Regions from separate parts of the Paenibacillus sp. CFBP13512 genome, predicted to be linked through region 1. Evidence: riboswitches for the same ligand, from Rfam matches in the RefSeq annotation. Region 1 holds a riboswitch; each other region holds the start of a gene.

Region 1 (7,537 bases):
CATCAGTGCCGGTTGTTGGGGCATATAGCCACTTAATCCTTTACGTCCTGTTATATTTTGACCATCCAACAGAATATCACCTTGATCGGGAAGAACCACACCGCCGATCATCTGTAACAGTGTGCTTTTACCTGAACCGGAAGGGCCGATAATCGAGACAAATTCTCCTTGATCAACATGTAAAGAAATGTCTTGTAGCACATGTAAAGATTGCTTGCCTTGTGCAAAAGATTTACTGATCTGTTGTAATGCTAACAGTGGCGTAGAAGTGTTCGTGATGATAGGTGAAGATTGAGATTTATTGATCGACATCTTTGGAACCTCCTTTGCCAGAACGCATCGATGCAGGATGATGCCAACGAATAGACCATTTTTCAATAAGATTGATAATCATAAATAACAAAAGACTGATAGCGACAACGACTAGAATCGCTAAAAACATATGATCAGTACGGAATGCTGATTTCTGTAACATCATATAGTAGCCTATTCCTTCACTACTGCTGATCCATTCTGCGATAATTGCACCCATCACACTATAGGTTGCTGCAATTTTTACGCCAGAGAAGATCGAAGGTAAGCTAAAAGGCAATTCTAATTTCCAAAAGATTTGGCTTTTGGAAGCACCAATCATTTGCATATAATTGAGCATTGTTCGATCGGTTGTAGCCAGTCCGCTGAGTGCCGCAATCGTGACCGGGAAAAAGCAGACGAGAATAATCACGATTAATTTGGATAAAATACCAAATCCGAACCAGATGACAAGTAGCGGTCCCAGTGCAATCGTCGGAATATTTTGACTCAAAATCAATAACGGATATAGCGCTGAACGTAGAAACGGAGTGTAATGAAGTACTCCTGCTACCAGTAGACCTACAGCGACCCCGATACTAAAACCGGATAATGTTAACTTTAAAGTTGCCCATGTATGCAGACCCAGTCGATCTTTTTCACTCCAAGCTTCATGTCCAATTAACGCAGGACTTGGCAGAATCCATGCTTCAATATGGAATAGACTGGTTGCCAATTGCCAGATGACCAATAATAAAACAACCGCCCCCAGGGGCGGCCATATGCTTTTCCACCATGATCTCATAGCAGACATTAGCGGTACTTCTCGGTCAATCCATCCATACTGATACCGGATGGACTATGTGCAATCTTGATCTGAGAAATGATACTAGGACTACCTTTCTCCACCAAAGCTTCATGCATTTGACGAACCACTTCTAGCAATTCGCTAAGTTCGCCTTCCATAGTAGTCTCAAGTGGATGAACTTCATATTTCACGCCGGATGCTTGAATCACTTCAATCGCCCGATCTACATAATCATAAGAGTTCTCGCCTGCTTGTGTTTTGGGAATTACTTGAATACTGAGTAACGTATGTGCCATTCTATCCATCTCCTTATTCTCTATTTAGTCGTTGCCGCAGGTAAATAATCATTGGTATAGGCTTTAGTTGCATCTAATGGACTATCGAGCAATTTTTGCTTGAACATCCAGTTGGCATATCCTTCCCAGACGGATTGTTTTTGTTCACCCCAGCGTGGTGCATCATCTTGATAACGTGGAGATAACCATTCTTGACTGGCTTTTACTAATTTAGGATCAAGATCAGGAACAGCTTTGAGCAAGATATCCGCAGATTCGTCTGGATGCGCAATCGCATATTCATACCCTTTACTGGTTGCCGCCATAAATGATTTGACCAATTCAGGATCGGTAGAGATCTGCTTCTCATTGGTTACGATAACAGGGGTATAGTAATCCAGTTGGTCAGAATAATCTTTAACATATAACATATCTAACGGCTGACCACGAAGTTCAGCTTCTATGCCTGTCCATGCGTAGAATATCCAGGCAAAGTCGATTCCTTTTTGTACTGCTGTAAAATAATCGGCATTCCCGATATTCACACTTTTAACTTTGCTAACATCGCCGCCGTCCGTGTCCATAATCGATTTCATGACAGCTTCTTCAACAGGAGAGCCCCAAGCGCCATAGGATTTGCCTTCCATATCTTTAGGCGTCTTGATCCCGCGATCTGTAGGTGCCGCGAAGCCAGAAGTATTATGTTGAATAACAGCAGCAAGCGAGACGAGTGGAACACCTTGAACTCTAGCTTGTGTGACACTTTCTTGGTAGCTGATTCCAAAAGGCACTTCACCAGAAGCGACCATCGTATCTGCTCCGCCTTGTCCGGGCGCTATAATTTCGACATTCAATCCTGCTTCTTTATAAAAGCCCTGTGCTTGGGCTACATATAAGCCGGTATGATTTGTATTAGGTGTCCAGTCTAGAACGACTTTGACATCTTTAAGTGCAGATGTATTGCCCGCTTCATCTGTTGTATTGGTTGTACTTGCTGCTGAACCACATGCAGTTGTGATCCATAATAAACCTACCATTAACCATGGTAAGCCTTTCCGCCACCCTTTTTTATTTCCAATCATCCTAACCCTTCTTTCTGTTCAATCAAATAGTAGAATCGGTCTTCACTTGATAAAAGGCATAAAAAAAACGCCCCCATCGGGACGACATAGGTGCAATTATAAGCTCAACATACAGCATATAACGACTTGTTACTTTCCTACGCTGGCATTATCCAGATCAGGTATAAGGGTCTGTATTTATCACAATACACTCTCAGCCAGTTGCAACTAGCTCCCCTGTACGTATGCGGTTTTTTTACATTGTAATTATAGACCAGAGGGTATCAACTGTCCAGTACAGAGAATGCGTTGTCATCAGCAATAGACAATCTATTTCGGTTCAGGAACTCTGTCTAAGGGTATTTACATATACGGAAGTTTGTAACTAATAAAGTTCCATTCAATCTTTTTCTATCATATCTATTTGATATACATAGACTAAGAAATTGAATACACCCATACGTTTATATACAGGAGGAGATTGATCATGAGTAAAACAGCTGAAGAACAAGCAATTTTGACTGCATTAGAAGGTAACCCATTTTGTGCACTAGGTACTGTAGAAAATGACAAACCTAAAGTACGTTATATGGCGCTATATAATGAAGGCTTAAATATTCATCTCGCGACGAACCGCAAAACACATAAAGTCGAAGAGTTAGAAAAAAATCCGAACTGTTATGTATTGTTGGGTTATGAAAAAGGCGGCACAAGTCAAGTCGTTGAAATTGAAGGCGTAAGTTCTGTATCTACAGACGACGAACTCAAAAAACGTGTCTGGAAAGAAGAATTTAAAGAATGGTTCTCCGGTCCAGAAGATCCTGATTATGTGATCCTAGATATCAAACCACAAACGATTGAATATACAGATAAAGATGGCAACAAACAAACTTGGACTGCATAATATTCTTTTTCAAAAGAATTAAATAGGCAGTAATAGTATAAAAAACTCGGGATTTGAATTTGCGAAACAAGTAAAATGAATGCAAAATTCAAATTCCGAGTTTTTTCGTCTTTTTATTTCCAGAAAAAGGATAAAATAGGTACTTGAGGAACTTGATAAGGTATGCCCAAATAAGGTATAAAAAGATAAGTAGAATTATTTTAGATCATAACATGTAAAATGCCGATGGTGGGATAAACTGAAAGTTCTTATTGTAGAACTGTAAAGGAACTATACTGGAGGTGGTTTCCTTGAATTTAAAACAGATTGAACAGCAGATCGAACAGGAACGCCGCATACTGAACCAGATGGCAGAAGAACACGGAGTACGTGATTATCGTGTGTTGGATCAGTCCGAGCAATTAGATCGAATTTTAGATATGTATTTTCAATATAAAGATCAAGATGCCGATTTTTTAATACCTTAATGTATAGATTTTATGAAAAGAAACATGACACAATCATGTAAAATATAGAATTTTTCGTAAAATAAATATCATTTTCATAAAAAATAGAACTAATAACCCTTCAAATATATCAGCTGATAGTATACAATTCTATCATGCGTTTCTTTTGGTAGCCTTTTCTTCTTTATCTTGCCTATTCTATAAATAGATTACAATATATAATGTAATCGTTTTAAAACAGCATGAATTATGGTTAAGCGAGTTATTCATGCTGATAATACATATCGGGCGCAGAGATAAAGTCGTAAAAGGTCAAGCAAATGCGAATATATTTGGGAGGGGTTTTTTATTTTGAACTTAGGAAACAAAACATTTAAAAAAGCAATTACTGTCATCGCAGCGCTGCAATTGTTTGCAGTGTCGGCAGTTCCTGCTTTTGCAGCAGAAACCACTTCTTCTGAATCTACAGTGAAATTGCGTTTGTTGGAGACAACAGATATTCATGTTAACGTAATGAACTATGATTACTACTCAGATGCAACTACAGATCAATACGGTTACGCTAAAACAGCGACATTGATCAAAAATGCTCGTGCAGAAGCAACCAATAGTGTATTGATTGATAACGGTGATCTATTGCAGGGTAATCCGTTAGGCGATTATGTAGCTAAAGTCGATCCTTTAAAAACAGGCGAAGTTCATCCTGTCTACAAAGCCATGAACCAATTGGGCTACGATGCTGGAAATATCGGTAACCATGAATTTAACTATGGCCTTGATTTCTTGGGCAATGCGTTAAAAGGTGCTAATTTCCCTTATGTAAATGCTAATATTTATACAGATGATGGTACAGGTAAAGGCGAGAAGAACTACTTTACACCTTACCTTATTCTAGATAAAGAAGTAACTGACGAAAGTGGAGCTAAGCATACAATTAAAGTAGGCGTTATTGGCTTCGTACCACCTCAAGTCATGCAATGGGATAGCGCAAACTTGTCGGGGAAAGTGGTTGCTAAAGATATTATCGAAACAGCGAACAAATTTATTCCACAAATGAAAGCAGAAGGCGCAGACATCATTATTGCTGTTCCGCATTCTGGGTTTGAAGATATTCCACAGACCGAATTGATAGAAAATTCTGTGTTGTACTTGAGCAAAGTGCCAGGTATTGATGCGATTATGTTCGGACATGCACACAAAGTATTCCCTAGTGCTGATTTTGCTGGGAAAACAGGCGTTGATCTTGAAAAAGGTACAATCAATGGTGTTCCTTCTGTAGAGCCAGGATTCTGGGGCGATCACTTGGGTATTATTGACCTTGAATTGAAACAACAAGGCGACAAATGGACAGTAAGCGATTCTAAAGTAGAAGCTCGTCCAATCTATGATACAGCAACCAAAAAAGCATTGGTTCAAGCAGATCAAGGTGTCGTCGATTCTGTATATCATGAGCATGAAGAAACACTAGGTTATATTCGTGGACCTGTAGGTGAATCTACAGCTCGTATTACAAGTTACTTTGCACTGGTAGAAGATGATCCTTCGATCCAGATCGTAACGAATGCTCAGAAATGGTATCTGGAGAAACAACTTCAAGGTACAGAATATGAGAACTTGCCAATCCTTTCTGCTGGAGCTCCATTCAAAGCAGGTGGACGTTCAGGAGCAAGTTACTACACAGATATTCCAGCAGGTACAATAGCGATCAAAAACGTATCTGACCTTTATGTATACCCAAATACAGTTCACGCTGTGCTTGTCAATGGCGCTGAAGTGAAAAACTGGTTGGAATGGTCTGCAGGACAATTCAATCAGATCGATCCAGCTAAATCAGGTGAGCAAGCGTTAATCAATATGGACTTCCCAACGTATAACTTTGATGTTATCGATGGCGTAACATACCAAATTGATGTTACACAACCACCTAAATACGATGCAAAAGGAACAGTTCTAAACGCATCTTCTAACCGTATTGTGAATTTACAATTTAACGGTAAAGCGATTGATCCCGAACAAAAATTTGTTGTAGCTACAAACAACTATCGTGCATCTGCTTCTAAATTGGCGAATCCAGATGGTAAACGTATTATCCTAGCTGCACCAGACGAGAACCGTCAAGTGATTATCGATTATATCCGTGAAAACAAAACAATCGATCCAGCTGCTGATGGTAACTGGTCACTTGCACCAATCAAAGGCAATCCAACGGTGACATTCAATACTTCTCCAAAAGCAAAAGATGCACTAGCTAGTGCTAAAGCGGTAGCAGGAGCAGATCCAATTGCTTATGTAGGCGAAGCAGCAGATGGTTTTGCTAAATATTCTATTAATCTTTCGAATACAGCAGCAGGTAGCCAGCCAGCGGTGACACCAGCCAAACCGGTGAAACCAGTAACACCAGCGAAACCTGCTAAACCAACAACGAAGCCAGCTCCAAAACCAACCAAACCAGCTGTAGACAAGCCAGTGAAACCTACAGATGAGCAAACGTATATCATCAAAAAAGGTGATAATCTGTACCGTATTAGTCTGAAATATGGCGTAACATGGGAAGAACTTGCTAAATACAATAAAATTACAGATCCAACGAAACTTCAAGTTGGAGATGCTATCGAGATTCCAGCTAGCTAATAGCGAGGAATATGAATCCAAAATAGGATCGAATCATACACCAAAGACTGCAATAGAAAATAGATTGCAGTCTTTGGTGTATTCAAAATCAACATTTAAACCGATAATAGACAGAGTGTCTAATGTTATCTGCGTTTAAGGATGATATAATTAATAAGATTAAAAGTAGAAGTAACTTGTCTGTAAATCATTATATTTTGACGTTCATCTTATGTTTTTGCTTTATTATTAAGGAGGATTGCTATGAATTGTAGCGGTTGTAGTTATGTTCAACCTATAGAAGACCAAGGAACAGTGTCCTTGCGACCGCTTTCTCCTTCTCTTGAAACTCTAATCCGACAACAATCTTATGATACGTATATCATGGAAGATATTTGTTCTATTTCATATCAGTCAAGAGGACAGATGCTTGATATTATGCAGTGGGTACGAAGTTTACCTGAAGACATTACATCATGTGTATCTGTAGGTTTGTTGGGTTCAGACGATATTGGTGGAGAGCCTGTGTGGCTTTCATTGTCCGTATTTGTCACCCGTTTGCAACATGATGATGTTGTAGAGATTATTCGGAAAAAGCAGTTTACCAGCCATATGCAACCTATTGTGGATCAACATGAGCAAGTGATCGCATATGAATTTCTTCTGCGTCCGATTCAAAATGGCCCTACTTTTCAGCCGTATCGGTTATTCGATATCGCACGTAAAACAGGATTACACTCTTTTCTAGATCGTGCGGCTCGCATCTCAGCGATTGAGGTCAGTGCTGAGCATTTACAACCGGGAATTAAACGGTTTATTAACTTTTTACCATCCTCTATTTATAACCCACAATATTGCTTGAGCCATACGTTTGAAGCAATAGAACGCCTTGATCTCAATCCAAAAGATTTTGTGTTTGAAGTGGTGGAGACAGAGAATATTATCGAAATGCCTAAATTGCAAAATATTTTTGACGTGTATCGTAGCAACGGGATATCGGTAGCACTGGATGATGTTGGTTCAGGTTATTCAAAGCCTGAATTAATCGATTATCTTCAACCGGATTATGTCAAAATAGATCGCAGTTTGATTGATCATTGTGATACTCATCCTGAGCAACAGCAAAAGATTATTCATATTCT
Region 2 (7,537 bases), on a different contig from region 1:
CAGATTCAGAAAATATAGCTATTCATAAACTATTAACGTATAAACTACAAAACCAATAACGGGGGATTTTACAATGAATAATGCTTCAACTGCTTTGAAAGTAGCCGCAGGAATATTTTTAACGATTGCTTTGATTACGATAGTTGTTATTTTATTTATTTCTGCTCAAGAAGCTACCAAAACTGCACAAAATAACTTTGCGGATATCCAAACTGAATTATCTCAAGCTTCTTACACTGTATATGATGGTACAACTATTAGTGGTTCTCAAGTAACGAATGCTTTACGTAAGTTCAGCGGCAAAGAACAGTTTGGTGTTCAGGTAACAACGGGTAAAAACAAAGGGTCTAACGGACAATGGTATGGCAATACGTTAAATACAAGCGGAGAATTAACTTCAGATTCGTATGGATCCGTAACCGCTAAAGCTAATGGGGATATGAATAATACAATGGCCGAATCAAGTGCCGAGTATGTTAATCCAAGTGGTAAATTCAAAGCAGCGATTATCAAAGATCGTTCTAATGTAGTTCGCGGTCTTGTTTTCACACAACAGTAAGGAATGATCTATGGATAATAGTACAAAAAGTATGCTATGGCTGGCTGTTCAATTATTTTTGTTTGGAACAGCTTGCCTAGCGGCGCTTTACTTGAGCGGTGGAATGCAGAAAGTCACTCAATTATCAGAACCCGTGATGCAGGGTCAAAAACAAAGTGTTCAGCAGTATATTGGCATTTCAGAACCGCTGACATATACAGGCGCACAGGTCAGGCAGTCGATAGCTCAGATTCAAGAGATCGGTGTCGATATGCAAATAGATCATTCTCTTTATCCTCATCATATACAACCTGAACCATCTACATTACTGAAAATAGACGTACAGCGTACGTATCAGGTCACTTACCAGACCGATCAGCAAGGGAATATAGTGACTATTCAATTTAGCTAAGAAGGATCAAGGAGAACGCTATGAATTCGATGTCCAAAGTATTTGCCGCTTTTCTTGCGGTAGCTTTATTATATGTATTTCCGACGATGCAGGCGGCAGAGCGGCAAGACGATCTTTCTCAGATGATGGTTTATAATGCAGTTGTTCAATTTACCGATGCTGTACGTACCAAAGGATATGTGACTCCAACAATGTACAATGATTTTACACGTGAAATGAACGCTACAGGGAATCAGTACACTATTCAATTAGAACATTTGCACAAAACGTATCATCCTGAATATACAGATTCTGCGAATCCGAATACGTTTAAAAATAAATTTACTACTGTATATGAAGGGTATTATGAGAATGCGATACTCCCTGTATTGTATCCAGAAAATAGTATGGCTAAAGATGATCCAAGCAGACAATATCGTTTACAAAATGGTGATTATTTCACCGTAAAAGTAGAAAGTACCAATCGAACCATGGCAGCGATCTTACGTGGGATGCTGGGAATTGAAGGAAATCAGAATCGTTCTGCTGTACTTGCACGTTATGGAGGCATGGTGCTCAATGAAGATTACTGATTTTGCAATTTTATTCGTAATTATTTTCTTTCCATTATTTTGGCTAAGTGGACTACATACCGATGAACAGTCACAAGCATCCAGTCTACAAATTTCGTACACTACAGCACTTCGGACCGCTTCTCAAGACGCAGGTCAGGTTATGAGTACTAATGAACAGCAACAATATGAAGCAGGATATTCTTCTGAGAAGTTTTTTCGAGCAGACAAAGAACTAGCTTTACAGACATTTCTGAATACACTTTATTTGAACTTTGGTATTCGTGGTGATGAATCGGCTCAGCAAAACCTTTTGCATTATATTCCTGCTATTGTTGTGATAGATTATGATGGGTATTATATTTATGCCACCGAAAATTACATAGGTGCAGATGGATCATCCAATGCCAGACATACATGGCATCCCAAAAAGCCGTATGCGTATTCAGATGCGCAAGGTAACAGTATACAATTTACATTAGATCATACTGTTCATGTGACAGAAGCAAATACCGGCAAAGTATTAGATGGACAAGCAGAGCAGTTAGCTAATGAGACAGATATCGCACTTTTAGACCAAATGGATACCTTTGAGCAAGTTAGACGTACAGCTATCGTGAGTTCGATACAAAAAGATTTGGCTTATTATATTAACAAGCATAATGAATATGCTTCTCGTTACGGGATTTCTTATACATTTACGTTGCCAACGATCTCGCAAGAGGAATGGAATAATAGTATCAATGATATCGGTATTTTATCTTTTTTACAGGGGATTCCTACAGGTAGCGGTTACTACAACAATTATGCTCTAGGTGGAGGACGATTAGTGAAAAAGACTTCTTGGTTAGGAACAGTCGATCCTGATTCAGGTATTAAATATGCATATCCTAATGGCTGTAAGTTACCTGCGCCTGCTCAAGATTTATTCACCGATGCCAAAGAAGCAGCGAAATCAGGATATTTTCTACATGATTGTCGTAATCCTTTAATACATTAATCATTTACTAATTGGAGAGCGACAATAAATAAGAATCGCTCAAGCGAATGGCTACCTATTTACAAGCTTTATTAATCGTTTTTATTCATTTGTTCGTAATAAATTCACTTACAACGGTGTTCAAATTTATTCAAAAAGTAGTAAATATATTTGCTTGATCAGAAAATGAATGTAAAAAAATGAAAATTTTCAGTTCTAGACAGCTTCTGCTTATGTTACAATACACTCTGTAGCAATTTTGTAACGGTGCATATTTAAAAAAGAGATATTTAATATAGACAGGAGCATTATTTAACATGAGTTTGTTATCAGTAGAAAATGTAACGCATAATTTTGGAGACCGGACATTATTTCGGGATGTATCTTTTCGTCTGCTTGCTGGAGAGCATGTAGGCTTAGTCGGTGCGAATGGCGCTGGCAAATCAACACTAATGAATATTATGACAGGTAAACTGTTAAAAGATAGCGGTAAAGTCGAATGGGCTCCGCGTGTACGTTATGGTTATTTGGATCAACATACGAAGCTAACTGAAGGAAAAACAGTACGCGATGTACTTAAAGATGCTTTTCTTCCTTTACTGGAATTAGAACAACAACTAAACGAAGTCACTAACCAGATGGCAGATGCTTCACCTGAACAATTGGAAGTATTGTTAGAGCAAATGGGTGATATCCAAGAACAACTGGAAATTGGAGATTTCTATTTACTAGATACCAAAGTTGAAGATATGGCTTATGGTCTGGGTCTGAATGTAATCGGACTTGATAAAGATGTAACAGCATTAAGTGGTGGACAACGTACCAAAGTATTACTTGCCAAATTACTACTTGAAAAGCCTAATGTATTGTTATTAGATGAGCCTACCAACTATCTGGATGTAGAACACATTCAATGGTTAACACGTTATCTACAAGACTATCCACATGCTTTTGTATTGATTTCGCATGATACGGATTTCATGAATCAAGTTGTTAATGTTATTTATCATTTGGAATTTGCCAAATTAAATAGGTATACAGCTGATTATGCTAAGTTTTTGGAAATGGCAGATATTCAAAAGCATCAACATATTGAAGCGTTTGAAAAACAGCAAGATTTTATCAAAAAACAAGAAGAATTTATTCAAAAAAATAAAGCACGTGCATCGACATCAGGACGTGCGAAAAGTCGTGAAAAGCAATTAAATCGGATCGAGCGAATCGACAAACCGGAAGAATTTGCAAAGCCGACATTTAATTTCAAAGAAGCACGTGCAAGTAGTAAAACGGTATTTGAAGGTAAAGACTTCGAGATCGGTTATACTCACGCTTTATTGCCTAAAATGACTATGAATATTGAACGTGGCGAGAAAATTGCTATCGTAGGTTGTAATGGTGTAGGTAAATCAACTTTGCTCAAAACAATTCTAGGTAAACTTCAACCGGTTAGTGGTAAAACGTATCTTGGCGATTATTTACATTCGGCTTATTTTGAGCAAGAAGTACGCCCGGATCAATTGACACCGATTGATGAAGTATGGAATGAATTTTCTCATTTGAGTCAAAATGAAGTTCGAGGTCACCTAGCACGTTGTGGATTGAAAAATGAGCATATTACACGTCCTATGCGTATGTTAAGTGGTGGAGAGCAAGCGAAAGTACGCTTATGCAAACTTTTATTACGTGAAAGCAACTGGGTACTTTTCGATGAGCCTACCAATCACTTGGATGTTCATGCTAAAAACGAACTGAAACGTGCTTTAAAAGCATACAAAGGTACGATCTTGCTTGTTTCTCATGAACCTGAATTTTATGAAGATTGGGTCACTAAAATTTGGGATGTTGAGCAATGGTCTGAAGCTAAAGCAAAATAATAGATGTATAAATATTTTTATAAATAAAGCTAACAATATCATTTATTTATAATAATTTTGGATGTATATTTGCTTTTGATTTACATTATTTGTATATTATATTTCTATAATGATTTGCTTTATCGAAATCTGTTTGCTAAGATGAATAACAAATCGAATAGCTTGAATGCACTAGGGGGGCCGCTTGAGGCTGAGATGAAAGTAGATATTGCTTTCGGACCCTTTGTACCTGATCTGGATCATACCAGCGTAGGGAAGTGGTAGCAGAGTTACGGAAATGTTAGATCATATTGCATGTACGATTAAGTCATTGACTGTATGGAGCAGAAATTATTTTATACAGAATTAGCTTATGAGGATTGTCGATATGTTGTCCGTTATTCTAATAATAATCTTGTTTGATCTCAGACAAGAATCATTATTTTCTAAGTTTATACTAGCCACTTCTTTATTCATAAGAAGTGGCTTTTTTGCGTTCACTTATACATATTTTGAGGGAAGGAGAGCATATATCTTATGGAGCTTCATGCCATCAGTACAGGTCAACAATCGATCGATCAGCTTGTAAAGATAGCTTCCCAGATCTATTCATGGACAACCGCTATTCATATTCGTGAAAAAAAGTGGTCTGATTCTCAGATCATTGATGCTGTCCAGCAGTTGATTCATACAGGAGTGCCACGATCCAAAATCAGGATCAATAGCCGATCTCAATTAGCAGTGGATCTGAATATAGGTGGTGTGCATTTAAGTGAACATATGTCTTATATAACTACAGATGATCCTCTTTCAAGATGGAAAGTCGGGCGATCTGTTCATAGCATAGAGCAAGCATTACAAGCTCAAGATGAAGGGGTAGATTATCTTTTTTATGGACATATTTATGCGACTACTTCTAAGCCAGATCTGAGTCCACGAGGATTAGATCAATTAGAAAAGCTTTGTCATGCTGTATCTATACCTGTGATTGCTATAGGTGGTATTCAACCCGAACATTGCCAAGACATTCATCAAGCAGGTGCTACAGGAATAGCTGTCATGTCGGGTATTTTTGAAGCGGAACATCCACAGCATGTCTGTCGGTTATATAACGAAAGTATTCAACAAGTTACTTTTACCGATCTACAATCACAATCATTAGGAAAGAAGTGAATCGGCGGATGGTTCATCTATCGAATGGTAAGACTAATCATTATGACGTGATCGTTGTAGGCGCTGGCGTTATCGGTGCTGCGCTTGCTTATGAACTGGTACAACAAGGAGTCAAAGTCGCTTTGCTGGAAAAAAATCAACCCGCTTCTGGTGCGTCAGGGGCAGCAGGTGGAATGTTAGCGGCTCATTCAGAACATTTCGCTCATCAAGAGTTGTATCAATTGGCATTATACAGTCAATCGCTCTATAGCAAGCTGGCTACTGATCTATTGGAGCAGACAGGGATTGATATTGGACTGCGAACAGAAGGATTTTTGCTACCCATGACTGCTGTTCCTACACATACTGATTCCCAAGTAGATCGCAAAGAGTGGTGGAGTCCTTCACATTTAGCACAAGTGGAGCCATATATTTATGCTCCTTCTGGCATGATCTACAATCCAGATGAACCGCAATTAATTCCAGCTTTGCTCAATCAAGCCCTTGTTCAAGCAGCGATTCAATATCATGTTGATTTTTATCCAGAGACTGAAGTATATCGCTTACTACATTCGCAAAAGAAAGATCATATTACAGGTGTAATCACTAACCAAGGGGAGATCTATGCTGAACAAGTAGTTTTAACAACAGGCTTGTGTACACAACAATTGTTAGCAACAGAGCAGTATCATTTGCCTTTTGTGCCGGTCAAAGGAGAATTAATCGAAGTTAGTACGCCTTCTCAGTATCTTGGACATACGATCTATGGAAAAGGCATTTATATGATTCCCAAAAGCGATCATCGAATCTGGATCGGAGCTACGAGTAAACCAGAACGTACAGATACAACAGTAGATATTTCTGCAATTGCTCAGTTGTTGTCTGGAGCGGAGCAATTTCTACCTGCGGTGGGATCAGCTACGTTTGAACGTTGTTGGTCAGGCATACGACCTGGAACACCGGATGAATTACCTTACTTGGGGCAAATTCAACCGCTCGCTGGATTATGGACAGCATCCGGTCATTATCGCAATGGAATGTTGTTGGCTGCTGGCACAGCAAAATGGATAGCAGAGGCACTCATAAACAATCATACAGGTCATATTCCCGATTGTTTTTCACCAGAACGAGCTTTACGAAAGTCGAAATCTCTATCAACTAAATCTTTATCTACAATCGAAGGAGTGTCTATATGGAATTAATAATTAATGGCAATCGGAAATATGTAGAACCTGAATACAATACCGTATCCAAACTACTAGAATCATTATCGCTTGGTCAAAAAACAGTCATTGTAGAGCATAATCAACAAATTTTGCAAAAAGAAGAACATCCGCATATTACACTGGCAGACAAAGATATATTAGAGATTGTACATTTTGTAGGAGGTGGCTGATTTGTTAACGATAGGTACACATACATTTACATCACGGCTATTATTAGGAACAGGGAAATTTACAGATTTACAGATTCAGAATCAAGCTGTTGAAGCTTCAGGTACAGAAGTGCTAACTTTTGCTGTCAGACGATTGAATTTAGATCAAGTGAATGAACCGAACTTTCTGGAAATGTTAGATCTCAAAAAATACAAATTACTTCCAAATACCGCAGGAGCCAAAACAGCAGAAGAAGCGATCCGTATCGCTCGCTTAGCAAAAGCTTCTGGATTATGTGATATGATAAAAGTAGAAGTTATCGGAGATGATACGTTGCTTTTACCTGATCCTTTGGAGACTGTAAAAGCTTGCGAAGTCTTGCTAGCAGAAGGATTTATTGTGCTGCCGTATATCTCTGATGATTACATGTTAGCCAAACGTCTACAGCAACTTGGTGTACATGCGATTATGCCGGGTGCTTCACCGATCGGTTCGGGTAAAGGAATACTCAATCCATCTGCTTTACAATGGATTATCGATCAAGCGACTGTACCTGTGATTGTAGATGCAGGTATACGTTCTCCTAAAGATGCTGCTTATGCAATGGAATTAGGTGCGGATGCAGTACTGCTAAATAGTGCAGTCTCAGGTGCAACCAATCCTGTCCAAATGGCAA
Region 3 (7,537 bases), on a different contig from region 1:
TTATATGGAGTTATTTACATACAATGAAAATTATCCCTCACTCTATTAAGCCTTCCAAAACTGTTGAAGAGCAACTCGATATTTTCAAATCAAGAGGATTAATTATTGAGAATGAAGAATGGGCAAAGAGCATACTGACTCATGTTAGTTATTATCGATTAACTGCGTATACGTTGTCTTTAAAAAATGGAAATCAATTTAATAAAAAGGTCACGTTCGAGAATATTTATCATCTTTATGAGTTTGATCTAAAATTAAGATCTTTGGTAATGGAAGTTACTGAAACTATTGAAATCTCTATGCGTACACATATTTCTCTTACACTTTCCCAAAAATATGATGGCATGGGTTATATGTATGCTGAAAATTTTATGGATTCAGATAAACATGATAATTTTATCAAAGAATTAAATAGAACCCTTGAGCTGTCTAAAGATGTTTTTGTTAAGCATTATTATTCGAAATATGCTGGTGAGTTTCCTGTATGGGTAGCTATGGAAATTACTACTTTTGGAATGATATCTAAATTGTTCAAAAACTTAAAGAAGGAAGATAAAGACTACATAGGATATATATATTATGGCGGTATAAAAGGGTTTTATATAGGTAGTTGGCTACATTCGATTAGTAATCTTAGAAATATATGTGCTCATTATGGACGAGTGTACAATAGAAATTTTCCACATCCTCCTCAATTATTTAAAAAAGATAAGCCAAAAATTATAGATGATAAGAAAGTTTTTTCGACCATTTTGATTATGAAATACTTCATCCCAAACAAAGATGTATGGAATGATTGGTTAGAAAAACTTAAAAATTTACTTGATATGTATTCAGAAATAGATCGAACATTAATAGGATTTCCGCCAGATTGGTATACTGTTTTAAAAAAATGAAATAATAATCTAAGTGAAAAAGACCTCTTTTACTTGATCCGCTACCTTACATTCGGTAACAGATCATCAAAGAGGTCTTTTTATTTTTCGTTGTGTTAGCGTTTTTTCGGCGTATATTCCAGATCACGGAATAAGCGATTCAGTTCATCAGTTGTCAGGTCACGCCACTTGCCTGTTGGTAAATTACCCAGACGAATATTCATAATACGTGTACGGCGTAGCGCACGTACTTCATAACCAAGAGCAGAGCACATCCGGCGAATCTGACGATTCAAGCCTTGAGTCAAAATGATTTTGAATACATATTTGGATTGTTGAACGACCTGACAAGGCAATGTAACCGTATCGAGAATCTCTACACCAGAAGCCATGTTTTTTAGAAAAGAAGGCGTAATCGGTTGATCGACCGTTACGATATATTCTTTTTCATGTTTATTTTCAGCACGTAAAATTTCGTTGACGATATCGCCATCATTGGTCAGCATAATCAAGCCATCCGAGTCTTTATCGAGTCGCCCGACATGGAAAATACGTAAAGGATGATTAACAAAATCAACGATATTCCCCCGAATATGACGCTCGGTTGTACTGGTGATGCCTACCGGTTTGTTAAGCACGATATAGACATTTTCCTGTTCCACTTGGATCGGCTTGCCATTCACTCGAACGTCGTCGCCTTCTTCCACCTGACTTCCAAGCTCTGCAACCACACCATTGATCGTGACAATACCTTCATTGATCCATTTATCAGCACCCCGGCGGGATGTAATTCCAGATTCACTAATATATTTATTAATTCGCACGTATAAGCACACCTTTAACTCTAATTTTTGAGTCAGCTATTCTGCTCGAACTCAAGTCTATCTCTACGATACCCTTTTTTGCTGTATTTTAAAAGAATCATTCACAGATCTATAGATTATGACTTCGTATGCAAAATATGTTGCAGTGCTTTTTCCAAGCGACCGTATTTGAACATGAATCCTTCTTTGATCAGGCGATTAGGAACCACCCAGCGACTTTTGAGTACCAATTCAGGCTCGGTACGGATGATTCGAGCACCTAGATTCAGCATCCATGTGGAAGCAGGCAGACCGCCTTTACGATGCATCACTTTGCGCATGGTCGCCATCAGTTCCCGATTGGTGACTGGATTCGGTGACGTACAGTTAAATACTCCTTCCAGAGATTCCCACTCTTGAATAAATAAAATAATTTGGAATAAATCTTCAACATGAATCCAGCTAAACATCTGCTTGCCTGATCCTTGATGACCCCCTAGTCCAAAGCGAACAAGATTTTGAAAAGGAGTCATAACCCCACCGCCCGGACCGAGTACAATCGCTATTCGTAATGCCGCTTGTCGTGTATGAGGAAGGTTAAACGCGAAAAAAGCTTCTTCCCAAGCTTTGGCAACATCGACTGAAAAGCCAGTCCCGATCTCGCCTTTCGTCTCGGTCATCGGACGATCTTCTGCATGACGATAAATAGTCGCTGTACTGGAATTTATCCATACGGCAGGCGGATGTTCACAATCCAAGATAGCGTTTCCAAGAATCTGTGTGGTTTCTACTCGGGAATTCATAATTTCACGTTTGTTCTGCTCGTTATAACGACAATTGACCGATTTCCCCGCCAGATTAATCACCATCTCTGCGCCATCTAACGCTTGCACAATCCCTTGATAATCATCCCATGCGATATGTGGAGATTGTCTGGAAATGATCTGAACATCTATATCCATAGCTGTAAACTTTTTTTCCAAATACTGGCCGATAAATCCGGTACCGCCTGCTAATACTACTTTACGTGTCATCCCCATCAACTCACTTCTATTCAGATATTTTAATCTGCGTGCAAATACCTAATAATATCTATATTTTACACCATTTTATAAGTGTATAACGGTAAAAAAAGGAAACCACAAGATTCTTATAGCAGTTGACAGTCTCTTCAATCGTGTGTACAGTAAGATGCAAATGAATCGAATGACCACTAGGGGAGCCTTTGTGTAGGCTGAGACGGGAAGATCCCGGACCCTTGGAACCTGATCTAGTTCATACTAGCGTAGGAAAGTGGAGACTGTGCAAGAGTACCTGTACAATACGTACACCTATTCTGCCGCTCCATCACGGGGCGGCTTTTTTGCATGTATTTTTCCATATATTCCAGCAGTGGTCCTTCTTTATTAACCAAGCATCGATCCTGATGCTTCAATCTAAGGAGGATACAATTATGACATTTTCACAGGAAATTAGACAGGCAGCAGACCCTATTTTTGAAGCGATTTTCAATCATCCCTTTGTTCAAGGCATTGCCAAAGGTGATCTGCGTAGTGAGCAGTTAATCCATTATGTAAAACAAGATTTTGAGTATTTGAATTCATTTATGCGTATCTATGGAACAGCGATTGCCAAGTGCCCAACACGCGAAGATATGGCGATGTTTAATGAACAGATTTCATTTGTGCTTCATAGTGAAATTCATCCTCATAATAATTTCTGTGATGTAGCAGGCGTAAGATATGAAGATTTACAAGGATACGCGCTTTCGCCTTCGTCTCATCATTATATTCGTCATATGTTAACGGTAGCTCATGAAGGTGATCTGGGTGATATTTTGGCTGTATTATTGCCTTGTCCGTGGACATACTGGGAAATTGGTGTGAAGTTACTGGAAGAGGTGAAGCCTGATGCATCTCATCCTTTTTATGATTGGATCAGCTTCTATGGCAATCGAACAGATACAATAACGCATCAATTTTGCGCTCGCTTAGATCAATGGGCAGAGCAGACAACACCTGCACATCGTGCACGTATGAAAGAACATTTTCTACTGAGCTGTCAATTTGAATATATGTTCTGGGATATGGCTTACACGCTACAAGATTGGCCTGTACCGATGGAGGTTGCACGCGTATGAATGCTCAGCCGATCCATATGACATGGAAAATGAAAGAGGTTGTATTAACAGTTATTTTAGCCGTAGCTTGCGGTGTGATTTATCTAGGTTGGTCTACGTTATGGATACCGATCTCAGCACTGGTTGGACCGGTAGGTGCAGGATTTATGTTTGGCATCTGGATTATAGCAAGCCCGATTGTGGCTTATATTATTCGTAAGCCAGGGGCGGCATTGATCGCTGAAGTAGCGGCTGCGGCGGTAGAGCTATTAACCGGTAGTCATTTTGGCTTATCTGCCTTATTGATCGGTGTGTTTCAAGGGATTGGAGCAGAGATTGCTTTCGCTCTATTTGGCTACAAACGGTATAACTTGATGACTCTCATGTTGTCTGGTGCATTGGCAGCGGTAGGTGGAGTCCTTTATAACGTTATTGCTAACGGATTCGGTTACTATACAACTCAGGTATTGCTGTTAACGCTGATTATTCAAATGATCAGCGGAATGATCTTAGGTGGAGGGTTAGCCAAGATTGTCGTAGAAGCTTTGTGCAAAACAGGAGTGCTGGATCAATACGAAATTATGAAAGCACGGCGGAAGAAGGGAAAACCTAATGGAATCGCTTCTGGAGTGTAAAGACCTGTCGGTACGCTTTTATAATCGAGAAGCTAACGTTTTGAACGGTATTGATCTGTCGATCTCACGAGGTGAAAAAGTACTTATTTTGGGACCAAGTGGAAGTGGGAAGTCGACACTATTATCTGTGTTATCAGGCATTATTCCTGAACATGTAGAAGCCGAGGTGGAAGGTGAGATTCGATTAGCCCCTCAATGTGGAGTCATGTTCCAAGATCCAGATTCCCAGTTCTGCATGCTTCATGTGGATGAAGAGATCGCTTTTAGCTTAGAAAATCGCTTGATTCCCCGTACTCAAATGGATGCCATGATAGAGGCTGTCATGAAGCAAGTAGGTCTGGATATAGATGGGCATACGCCGATCGAGACATTGTCTGGTGGCATGAAGCAACGGTTAGCATTAGCCTGTCTGTTGGCGCTTGAACCAGAAGTTCTTTTTTTCGATGAACCGACTGCACAATTAGATCCAGTCAGTCGTAAAGAAATCTTTCAATTGCTACATGAGCTAGCAGATCAGCATGGACAGACAATGGTATTTGTCGAGCACACTTTAGATGGCTGTATACAGTGGATGGATCGAGTCATCCTTATGAATGCGCAAGGTATTATGATTGCGCAAGGAGAGCCAGCAGAGATGATCCAGCGATATCGAGCAGAGATGCAAGAAGCAGGCATCTGGCAACCCAAATTATTTCCGTATACATGGGACGATGTGCAAGACCATCCTTCGCATCCGTTAGCCCAGCGATTGCAACAGACTTTACAACAACGACGTGCTTCTGCATTAGATGCAGACCAAGAAGGTAAGGGTGGGTCTGCTATCATTTTAACCGAGCAACTGGATATCGGTTATCGTCAAAAGTCTGTGATGCGTGATATGAATATCCGTATTCCGTCAGGGGAATGGGTAGCGATTGTCGGTGCGAATGGAAGTGGCAAAAGCACATTTCTCAAAAGCCTGATCCGTCTAGAACGTATCCGTAGCGGGCAACTTTACTTTCAAGATATCCCTTTGAAAAAGTGGAGTGATCGCGATCTATATGAGCAAGCAGGATTTGTTTTTCAAAATCCTGAACTGCAATTTGTGACAGATACTGTATTTGATGAGATTGCTTTTGGAGGACGACAACGCAATTGGAGCGAAGAAGAAGTGTATGCCAGAACGGTACAGTTGCTACAGGAATTTGGCTTAGAAGACTATCAGGATCAACATCCATTTACACTCAGTCTGGGGCAAAAGCGGCGCTTGAGTGTAGCGACTATGTTGTTATTTGACCAATCTTTACTTCTATTAGATGAACCGACCTTCGGACAAGATGCCCGTACATCGGCTGAATTGATCAAGCGATTGCAACAACGGCAAGCACAAGGTACTACAATTGTGATGGTTACACACGATATGGATCTGGTCGATGAATACGCCAATCGAGTGATTGTGTTTGATCAGGGCAAAGTAATCTACAATGGTGCACCGTATCATCTATTTACACATCCCGAATCTATCGGTCATCATGCGATTATTGCTCCGCTTCATTATCAACTGATGAAGCCAGAGAAGGAGCGGAGTATTATATGAAAAGTAATGACTCTTGGTTATCAACATTGAATCCGACGATCAAGTTGGTAACTCATTTGTTAGTGATGTGTGTATTGATGGCAGTCACTGATCCTCGGATCACCTTAGCGATCTGGATAGTAGCACTGGTGATTGGATTGACGCTAGGTGGATGGCGTATTCCTTATTTGCTCAAACGGTTATTGCCGTATACGATCTTTTTTGTGATGATTTTTTGGATGATGGCGGCTTTTGGTAAAGGGGAGCATACTCTGTGGCAATGGGGATGGTTCCATATCACCGAAGAAAGTCTAAACAATGGACTAATGATCGCACTTCGTATGCTTGGCTTTGTCACGTATGGCTTGCTGTTTACGTCTACAACCGATCTGACTGCTATGATTATGAGTCTGGTCCACCAATGCCGATTGTCGCCTAAATGGGCTTATGGACTGTTAGCTGGATTTCGCTTTATCCCGCTTTTTCAGATGGAACTAGCTCAAATGAAATCAGCACATAAGATTAGAGGATATAAGCAGAAGAATAGTTGGAAATCCTTCATCCGCTACGCCCTACCGCTATTCACTCAGGGTATTCGGAAGTCTGAACGAATAGCGATAGCTATGGAAGCACGCGGATTCACAGGCACACGCCAGCGCACGTATTATCTGACTCCGCAATTAACGGGGAAAGATGGATGGTACTGTGGATTATTGTTAGTAGTTGTTCTGTGTATAGCTGTAGTATTAAAAATATAGATTAAAAGAAGGAGCATCTTGTTGTAGTCAAGATGCTCCTTCTTTTAACTTCTATAGTATTTGCATGCCGATCATAGCTTATGTAAACTTACTATAATTACCAATAGTCTTTAATAAAAAAAGAGGTGAGCCTTTTGCATATCGTATGGAGCAGTTTGTTTATTACGATGGGAATACTGATTGCTATCGTTGCACTATTTACATGGATCACAATCACAGCTGTCAGATCCTATCGCAATAAACATAGACATTAATCTACATAGAAGTATCAATATTTACTAAAAGCATCTTGGTTTTCTTGTACATTTTCTAAATAGACAATCTGACCTTCTTCATTTACACGAGCAATATCAATGCCTGTTTTGGCATATACGGTTCCTTCGCTCGACATTCCACATACTGCCCAGCGGGATTCGTAGGTTCCGTTGTTTTGCAGTTCCCACGGTTCATGCATATGTTTGATATCGATATTATATTGATAGAACATGTCGATAAAGTTTTTGAATCCTTTACGTGATGCTCCATTTAATACGATCTCTACATCAGGAATAAATAAATTCAGTAATTGTTCCATCGCTTGTTCATCAGTACGTGAAGCATCGAATAAGCGAAAATAGTCATTTAGTGTGTGTACTGCGGTTGTCATTTTACAAATCTCCCTTTGATTAAAAACACAATCATACCGTTATTTTGATTAATAGTTTGATGAAAATCGAACTAATAAAGTGTAGCACATTTTCAAAGTAATAAATAGTTCGACCAAAATCGTACTTTTCAATTGATACTTGCTCC
Region 4 (7,537 bases), on a different contig from region 1:
TGGATCGCTGGTGGATGGGAAAAATTAAGTGGTGGCGGATTCGATGCTACTGGATTCTTAACAGGTGCTATCGCCAATACAGGCGGAGAACATCCAAGTGTACAAGCAGGCTGGGGCGCATTTTTACAACATTTCGCTTTACCAAATGTAGCACTATTCAATGTTCTTGTTCCTATCGGTGAATTCCTTGTCGGACTTGGATTAATCTTAGGTGCATGTACTACACTTGCAGCACTAATGGGAATGGTAATGAACTTCGCATTCTTGTTCTCGGGCACTGTAAGCACCAACCCTTACTTGTTACTTGCTGAAATCTTCATTATCGTTGCCGGTGCAAATGCTGGTAAAATTGGTCTAGATCGCTGGATCGTTCCTTACTTACGCACTCGCTTCTTCAACCGTCGTAACAAACAACAAGATACCTTGCCTAATCAGCATAAAATCGCTTAACGATATAAATAACCGAATCAATTGGCTTCTATAGAATGATCGATGTTATTCGCAGTAACATATAGATCATCACAAGGAGAACAGAAAGAACCTACTGTACAATAGATAAAAAAAATAGAAATCCACTTGAAAAGTCATTCGCTACACCGTACTTTAAGCTACGGTATACAGAATGACTTTTTTGTACTTTATTTTGATTAATTTCTATTCGAATCAACTTCAAGCCGTCTATTACTGCTTTTGATTGGCAATAAAGTGCTTGGTGAGTGTATTCAATTGCTCCGTAGCTTGCTCGACGTTGTTTTGTCCTGCAATGGCAGATATCACTGCTATTCCATCGGCTCCTGCGGTTAAGATCGGCTCTGCATTATCTGCATGAATACCGCCAATACCTACTAATGGAATATGTATCTGATGGTTCTTAAGAGCTGTAATCGTACGTGTTCCTTGTACGGCTTCGGCATCAGCTTTGGAAGTGGTCGGATAGATCGGTCCTATGCCTAAGTAATCAGCTCCATCTTGAATAGCTTGTCTAGCTTCATCGACCGAATGAGCAGATACACCAATCATTTTATTTTGCCCAAGACGTGCACGAATCTGATCGGCAGGTATATCTTCTTGCCCTACATGAATCCCATCGGCGTCTAGTGCAATCGCTAATTCAATATCATCATTCACTATAAATGGAATCTTATGCTCTCTACAGATCTGTTGAAGAGATTCAGCCAGTTGGTAGTACGCTTGCCCTGTGAGTGCCCCGACCCCTTTTTCACGAAATTGAAAAAGAGTAATCCCTCCTGCGATGGCAGATGTTAATACTTCTTCTGGTGGTTGTGTACAATTGACACTACCCATCACTAGATAAAGGCGTAAATACTGGCGCAATTGGTGTTGATCTGGCTTAGACATTATAGACCCGGCTCCTTTGTTGATACGCAAAATGATTAGTAGGCCCATGATCGGAACCAATTCCCAGTCCATCTTCAATCGCGGCTTGAATAAATTGCTTGGCGGTATCTACAGCTTCATGGATCGATTTACCTTGAGCTAATGTTGCCGTTAATGCCGCTGAAAAAGTACAGCCTGTCCCATGCGTATGCATTGTATCAATACGCTGGCTTTCAAAATATTCAAAATGTTGTCCATCATACAACAAATCCACAACGGTTGAAGTCGATGCATCATGTCCACCTTTAATCACTACATACGTTGCACCCATATCAATTAACTGTGTGGCGGCTTGTTCACGCTGTTGCATGTTGGTGATCGATATCCCTGTGAGTAGCTCTGCTTCTGGTAAATTCGGAGTGATGATCTCTGCTAACGGAATCAGATCCGAGACGAGCGCTTGTAATGCTTCTTGTTGCAAAAGCACAGATCCGCCTTTGGCTACCATCACTGGATCAATCACTAGATGTTGCCACTGGTACTGTTTTACTTTTTGAGCGACATGACGAATAATCTCAGCGCTAAATAACATCCCTGTTTTGACAGCATGCGGTTGTAGATCTGTACCGATTGAATCCAATTGCTGAATAATACCTTCAATTTCTACCGGATAGACTCCTTGTACCCCTTTTGTATTTTGAGCCGTAACAGCAGTAAGAACAGACATACCATAGACTCCGAGTTCTTGAAATGTTTTGAGATCGGCTTGAATCCCTGCGCCTCCTCCACTGTCTGAACCAGCAATCGTTAAAGCTTGATATACATTCATCTTTTTCACTCCTTTGGATATATTAGATAGAAGATGTCGCGCTTATCTTGCCAAGCGCTAATCGTAAGATATTTTGTTACACAAAAATCACGTTTTATTTGATTAGAAGATGTCGCGCTTATCTTGCCAAGCGCTGGACTTTTGCGATTTTTGAATGGGTGGATACGATATCGGGTGTGACTAGAGAGAGTTGATTGATAAATTCGATCTGAAAGCTACCTGTGCCTTGTCCTGCGGTCTGTTGGTAAGCAATCTCTGCTGCGATACCGTAAAACGCTAGTGCTTCAACTACAGCGTTTAAGCGTTCTTGTGACTCTGTAGGATCAGCCACTGCGATAAATGCACCCACAACAGCACTGAGCAGGCAACCTCCGCCTGTGACCCGTGTTAAGATGCTGTGACTATTTGCAATGGTATAGGTGGTATTGCCATCAGTGACCACATCTTTTTCGCCTGTGATCGCTACGATACATTTCAATTGGCGAGCCGCTTGTTCAGCAATCTCGACCATATTTCCTTCGCCTGCTCCTGCATCTACGCCTTTGATATGCCATTGTTCGCCGATGACATTAGCGACTTCAGCCACATTGCCACGTAACACATCAATCTGGATATGCTCAGTAATCTGTATCGCTGACTGGGTACGATAAGGTGTCGCTCCTGCTCCTACCGGATCAAATACAACAGGTACACCTGCTTGATTGGCTGAGCGTCCTGCTTGGAGAATAGCTTCGACTGTATAAGGATCAAGCGTACCGATATTGAGCACCACAGCACTTGCCATTGCAGCCACATCTGTTACTTCTTCATGGGCATATGCCATAAAAGGAGAAGCGCCCAAAGCCAGCAATCCATTGGCTGTAAAATTAGTCACGACCATATTCGTAATATTATGAACAAGTGGATTTTGTGCTTGTACTTTTGCTAAAAAGCTCATTTGATTAGCCTCCTGTAATAAATAGATATTTTGCGATTACCTCATTCTATTTGGATTATATGTAGAAAAGGTTAGGGTTTATATTATAAGAGCTGAACGCAATAAAGACCCATCCATCTCTAAAGAGACAAATGGGTCAAACATTCATTCAGGTAGACATAACTTGAGTGAAAATTCAGCCTCCACTTCCCTCCGCTAGTATAATCCAGATCAGGTTCCAAGGGTCCGAAAATTCATTTTCGTCTCAGCCAACAGGCTCCCCTAGTGAAATCAGTAACTATTCAATTGTTCTTTCTTACCATACCACTGGTGAATGATCTGGTAAAGAGTGAGAAATTGGTTAATATCTTACTATACAAGCGCTTGGCGGTATAAGCGCTACTTCTTCTAGTCCAATCGAACATGATTTTTGCGATAGCAAAATATCTTACGATATAAGTGTTTATATTGCCAAACGCTTATATCATCCAGTGTTGCCAATCGGTCTGAGCCACTTCACGTCCTGTAAGCCATTGACGAGTTTTGTCCAGTAATTCACGTCGGTGTGTACCGTTAGAATACGTATGATCTGCTTGAAAAATGATCTCTTTATCACAGCGTCCTTCTGAACGTGTCCAGAATACTTTCTGATATAAAAAGGCATAATCGACAGGGATCACATCGTCGCCTGTTCCATGAATAACGAGCACATCGCCATTAAACTGCTTGGCTTCTTGAAACGGTTGATAATTGCCAAGTGAATCAAAGTATATCGGCGTAAATGAATACCCTAGATGGTCGGCTTTGCCTTCGATCACTGCTTGATCGTATTTGTCACGTCCTGTTAATTTGACGATATCGTTAAATGGATGCCCTACTGCTGACCAGAGCACCAGACTTTTGACACGTTGATCGCGTACCGATGTCAGAATCGCTACAGCTCCGCCCAAGCTATGTCCAATTAAAGTGACCCGTGTCGGATCAATATCACTGCAAGTCATCGCATAATCAAGTACAGTACGAGTCTGAGCAACCATTGATTCTAAGCCTTCATTGCCATATTCGCCGCTGCTTTCACCGCAACCTGCATAATCAAAACGAACCACCATATAACCGTCAGCCGCCAATTCACGGGCTGTACTAACAAATAGGCGATCCACTCCAATGCGGCTGCCTACAAAACCATGGCAGATCACAATCAGCGGTGTACGGCTTTTGCCCCGTCCGGCTAATTGCGGTTCCTGTTCTGGATAATGAATACTAGCTGTCAGATCCAAGTCGTGATGTCGAATGACGATATTACGTTCCATGATGATTCCTCCTTTTAAATAAACAATTCCGATCAGTTTAATGAGCTTTAATCTTGAAATCATATTATCATTAACGCTAGATCATTGTCAACGCAAGGAAAGTATGGCAAAATAATAGATTCGAACAATGAGAATGGAGGAATAAATAATGAGCACAATACGCCAGATGGTTAAGGATATTAATGTTGTACGAGATCAGTTAAAACCCGAAAATTTAGATTACTATGATGATGTGATTGTTCATGTACGGGATGCACGTATTGATCGTGAAGCTGGTGAAGAATTACTTTTAGAAATGGGTCATCATTTATTAGATGCACAGAAAAAAGGAAAAACCGCCAAACAGTTATTTGCTAAAGATTCGATGGAATATGGCAATATGTTAATTCGTAATTTACCCGAAAAGCGTCAATTGAGCAAGCCGATGTATTACTTGATGATTCCTTGGATAGCGCTCACATGGGTTTTTCTTATTCAAGCACTGATGGGACTATTTCGAATCAGTATTAGCGATTCAGGAATTGTCGGGCAGATTAATGTAGCCACACTGATTATTGTCGCTGTCGGTTCGATTGCTTTAGTCGAAATGCTAACTCGATTTACCGATCAACCTGTTGAAAAAAGTGACACTACCAAACCGGGTATGCAAATCAATGCTCGCGCTATTTTGACGTACTTGGTAATTTTGATTTTGATTTTTGGTGTAGGTATCTTTTTACGTCAAGTGATGCCTGTGATTACGATTGTACCGTGGGTGAGTTTACTGTTATTTGTGATCGGAGTAGTTGGACAGAAATTTATTTTTATGCGCAAATAACATCGATGATCTCTAGTAGATAAGATGAGTAGATTAATATTCTATTTTGCTAATTCTATGATTATAAATTACAATAACGAAGAATTGATGAATATGCATAGCTGATAAACGAATCCTATTCATTAATGACGAATAGGTATAGTTATAGTTGAAGGAGGTTTATACATTGCCACCTCGTGCCGGTCTTAATCTCCAATCTATTGTAAAAGCAGCCACAGTCTTAGCAGATGAACACGGGCTACATGAAGTGACACTAACCGTATTAGCTAAAAAGCTAGGTATTCGTTCGCCTTCTCTTTATAATCATGTGAATGGACTACCAGGATTACGTCGTGAAATGGCATTAACTGGATTGGATCAGCTCAAAAATGTACTGATGCACGCTACTGTAGGCAGATCGGAAGATAAAGCGATTCGTGAGATGTCGCGTGCTTATCTTGAATTTACCCGTGCTCATCCCGGACTATATGAAGCGACGCTTTATATTTCTGATACGGATGATGAAGAATTGGATACAATGAAGAATCAAGTATTAGAGTTATTTACTCAAGTGCTCGCAGGGTTTGATCTAAATGACGATGCTCTTATTCATGCAATACGTGGACTACGCAGTGTTCTTCATGGATTCAGTTCTTTAGAAAGAACAGGTGGATTTGGTCTGAAGGTAGATGTGAATCAAAGCTTTGAACTGATTATTGATACCTTTTTACAAGGTTTGCATACTTCGCAATAACAATCATAAATCTATCCATACACCATTTCTATTGAGATTCGGTACCTTTGTGTACACCAATCTATCTTTAGAATGGTGTATTTTTTTATGGTTATGTCTAAATTATCGTGTACTCATGAGTAGAAAAAAACAACTTTTAAGCTAAAGAAGATATATATTTATTTAAATTATGAATATAGTTATTGATTAAACTAATACTATTAGTTTATAGTGTAATTAAGAGGTGATTGATATGAGAATAGTTAGTAAAAGTAAATTACATCAACTTATTTTTTTACCCGGTGTTTTTCCGGTAAATTGTTATATAGTCGAAGAAGAATCCAGTCTGACGTTAATTGATGCAGGATTACCTAATAGTTACAAAGGGATTCAACAAGCGATTGCTCAGATTGGTAAGCCATTAGGTGCTATTATTTTGACCCATATTCATGATGATCATGTAGGGTCATTAGATACATTACATCAACGTTATCCAGATGTTCCTGTGTACGTTTCGGAGCGAGATGCACGCTTGATAATCGGTGATATGACGTTAGACTCGCATGAACCGCAGACCAAAATTAAAGGCAGTGTTCCCAAAAAACTACAAACTCGTCCTTCTGTTTTGCTTCATGAAGGTGATCTGATCGGCTCTTTGCAAGTGATTGCTACTCCCGGTCACACACCTGGCTCTATAGCGCTGCTTGATACTAGAGATCGGTCGCTTATCGCTGGAGATTCTTTTCAGACAAGAGGCGGTGTGGCTGTCGCTGGTTCTGTACGATTGTTCTTCCCGTTCCCTGCATTAGCTACATGGAGCAAAGAGCTTTCTTTACAAAGCGCTCAGCGATTGTTAGCTTTACAACCCAGTCTACTTGCTGTAGGACACGGTCATATGATCGATCATCCTTATGAAGCTATGCATACCGCTATTCAACAAGCAGAATCACAATTAAAAAAGTCTTCTTTATCCATCAAACAGTCTTTATAATCAACATCTATATCTTCCTGCTACTATCTCTCCACCTATAAATAGACAGCAAAAAACCATGCAAATCAAGCATTAACCTGCACGGTTTTTACTTTTATATTCACGCCATAATAGAAATAGAAAATAAGGTGCTCCAATCACAGACGTTACCAAACCTACCGGAAATTCTAAAGGTGGAGCCAGTATCCGTCCAATCACATCTGCCAGTAACATCATGATAGCACCTACCAATGCCGCTACAGGAACAGAATACCGATGCCCGCCAGATACTAAGCGCCGAGCAATATGCGGACTTACCAGACCTACAAAACCGACCATACCTACAACAGCTACTGAACCACTGGCTAATATAACAGTCATCAGAAGCAAAATCGCCCGCATCCACTCGATACGTAACCCTAGCCCTTTAGAAGATTCTTCGCTCAGTCCAAAAATATCTAACGATTTGGCTAAAAGCCAGATGATAGGCACAACAATGATAATAATCGGTGCTAATTGCATAACCTGCTCCCAATGACGTCCCCAGAGCGAACCATTTAACCAGAGCAGAACGGTATTGGTATTCGTAGATGATTGGATGATAAGTAACTGGACTAATGTGCTTCCACAAGCGCTTACCGCTAT

Evidence for each region. Region 1 has a riboswitch for thiamine pyrophosphate ahead of PaeCFBP13512_RS15755 (ABC transporter substrate-binding protein). Riboswitches for the same ligand answer to the same signal wherever they lie in the genome.
Region 2: linked by a shared signal. The riboswitch ahead of PaeCFBP13512_RS04870 (thiamine phosphate synthase) and the one ahead of PaeCFBP13512_RS15755 (ABC transporter substrate-binding protein) in region 1 are both predicted to bind thiamine pyrophosphate.
Region 3: linked by a shared signal. The riboswitch ahead of tenA (thiaminase II) and the one ahead of PaeCFBP13512_RS15755 (ABC transporter substrate-binding protein) in region 1 are both predicted to bind thiamine pyrophosphate.
Region 4: linked by a shared signal. The riboswitch ahead of thiM (hydroxyethylthiazole kinase) and the one ahead of PaeCFBP13512_RS15755 (ABC transporter substrate-binding protein) in region 1 are both predicted to bind thiamine pyrophosphate.

The regions. Positions count from the first base shown of each region.
Region 1 covers NZ_QGAD01000011.1:10,698-18,234, reverse strand. Annotated here, with positions in the region: gene PaeCFBP13512_RS15770 (ABC transporter ATP-binding protein) at 1-312, opposite strand, end outside; gene PaeCFBP13512_RS15765 (ABC transporter permease) at 299-1,096, opposite strand; gene PaeCFBP13512_RS15760 (MTH1187 family thiamine-binding protein) at 1,105-1,395, opposite strand; gene PaeCFBP13512_RS15755 (ABC transporter substrate-binding protein) at 1,416-2,456, opposite strand; TPP riboswitch at 2,573-2,684, opposite strand; gene PaeCFBP13512_RS15750 (pyridoxamine 5'-phosphate oxidase family protein) at 2,923-3,339, shown strand; gene PaeCFBP13512_RS15745 (aspartyl-phosphate phosphatase Spo0E family protein) at 3,630-3,806, shown strand; gene PaeCFBP13512_RS15740 (bifunctional 2',3'-cyclic-nucleotide 2'-phosphodiesterase/3'-nucleotidase) at 4,137-6,416, shown strand; gene PaeCFBP13512_RS15735 (EAL domain-containing protein) at 6,660-7,537, shown strand, end outside.
Region 2 covers NZ_QGAD01000003.1:87,191-94,727, forward strand. Annotated here, with positions in the region: gene PaeCFBP13512_RS04840 (hypothetical protein) at 1-18, shown strand, start outside; gene PaeCFBP13512_RS04845 (ABC transporter permease) at 74-559, shown strand; gene PaeCFBP13512_RS04850 (hypothetical protein) at 570-950, shown strand; gene PaeCFBP13512_RS04855 (hypothetical protein) at 971-1,522, shown strand; gene PaeCFBP13512_RS04860 (hypothetical protein) at 1,509-2,501, shown strand; partial or broken gene PaeCFBP13512_RS23625 (ATP-binding cassette domain-containing protein) at 2,798-3,386, shown strand; gene PaeCFBP13512_RS23630 (ATP-binding cassette domain-containing protein) at 3,461-4,354, shown strand; TPP riboswitch at 4,518-4,627, shown strand; gene PaeCFBP13512_RS04870 (thiamine phosphate synthase) at 4,871-5,506, shown strand; gene thiO (glycine oxidase ThiO) at 5,515-6,687, shown strand; gene thiS (sulfur carrier protein ThiS) at 6,678-6,881, shown strand; gene PaeCFBP13512_RS04885 (thiazole synthase) at 6,883-7,537, shown strand, end outside.
Region 3 covers NZ_QGAD01000009.1:195,448-202,984, reverse strand. Annotated here, with positions in the region: gene PaeCFBP13512_RS14885 (Abi family protein) at 24-896, shown strand; gene rluF (23S rRNA pseudouridine(2604) synthase RluF) at 992-1,699, opposite strand; gene PaeCFBP13512_RS14875 (TIGR01777 family oxidoreductase) at 1,816-2,712, opposite strand; TPP riboswitch at 2,884-2,987, shown strand; gene tenA (thiaminase II) at 3,132-3,818, shown strand; gene PaeCFBP13512_RS14865 (ECF transporter S component) at 3,836-4,432, shown strand; gene PaeCFBP13512_RS14860 (ABC transporter ATP-binding protein) at 4,410-6,008, shown strand; gene PaeCFBP13512_RS14855 (energy-coupling factor transporter transmembrane component T family protein) at 6,005-6,745, shown strand; gene PaeCFBP13512_RS14850 (nuclear transport factor 2 family protein) at 7,014-7,391, opposite strand.
Region 4 covers NZ_QGAD01000018.1:10,307-17,843, forward strand. Annotated here, with positions in the region: gene PaeCFBP13512_RS19345 (DoxX family protein) at 1-450, shown strand, start outside; gene thiE (thiamine phosphate synthase) at 682-1,359, opposite strand; gene thiD (bifunctional hydroxymethylpyrimidine kinase/phosphomethylpyrimidine kinase) at 1,352-2,167, opposite strand; gene thiM (hydroxyethylthiazole kinase) at 2,286-3,104, opposite strand; TPP riboswitch at 3,275-3,377, opposite strand; gene PaeCFBP13512_RS19365 (alpha/beta hydrolase) at 3,563-4,393, opposite strand; gene PaeCFBP13512_RS19370 (DUF1129 family protein) at 4,542-5,210, shown strand; gene PaeCFBP13512_RS19375 (TetR/AcrR family transcriptional regulator) at 5,377-5,943, shown strand; gene PaeCFBP13512_RS19380 (MBL fold metallo-hydrolase) at 6,176-6,913, shown strand; gene PaeCFBP13512_RS19385 (FecCD family ABC transporter permease) at 6,986-7,537, opposite strand, start outside.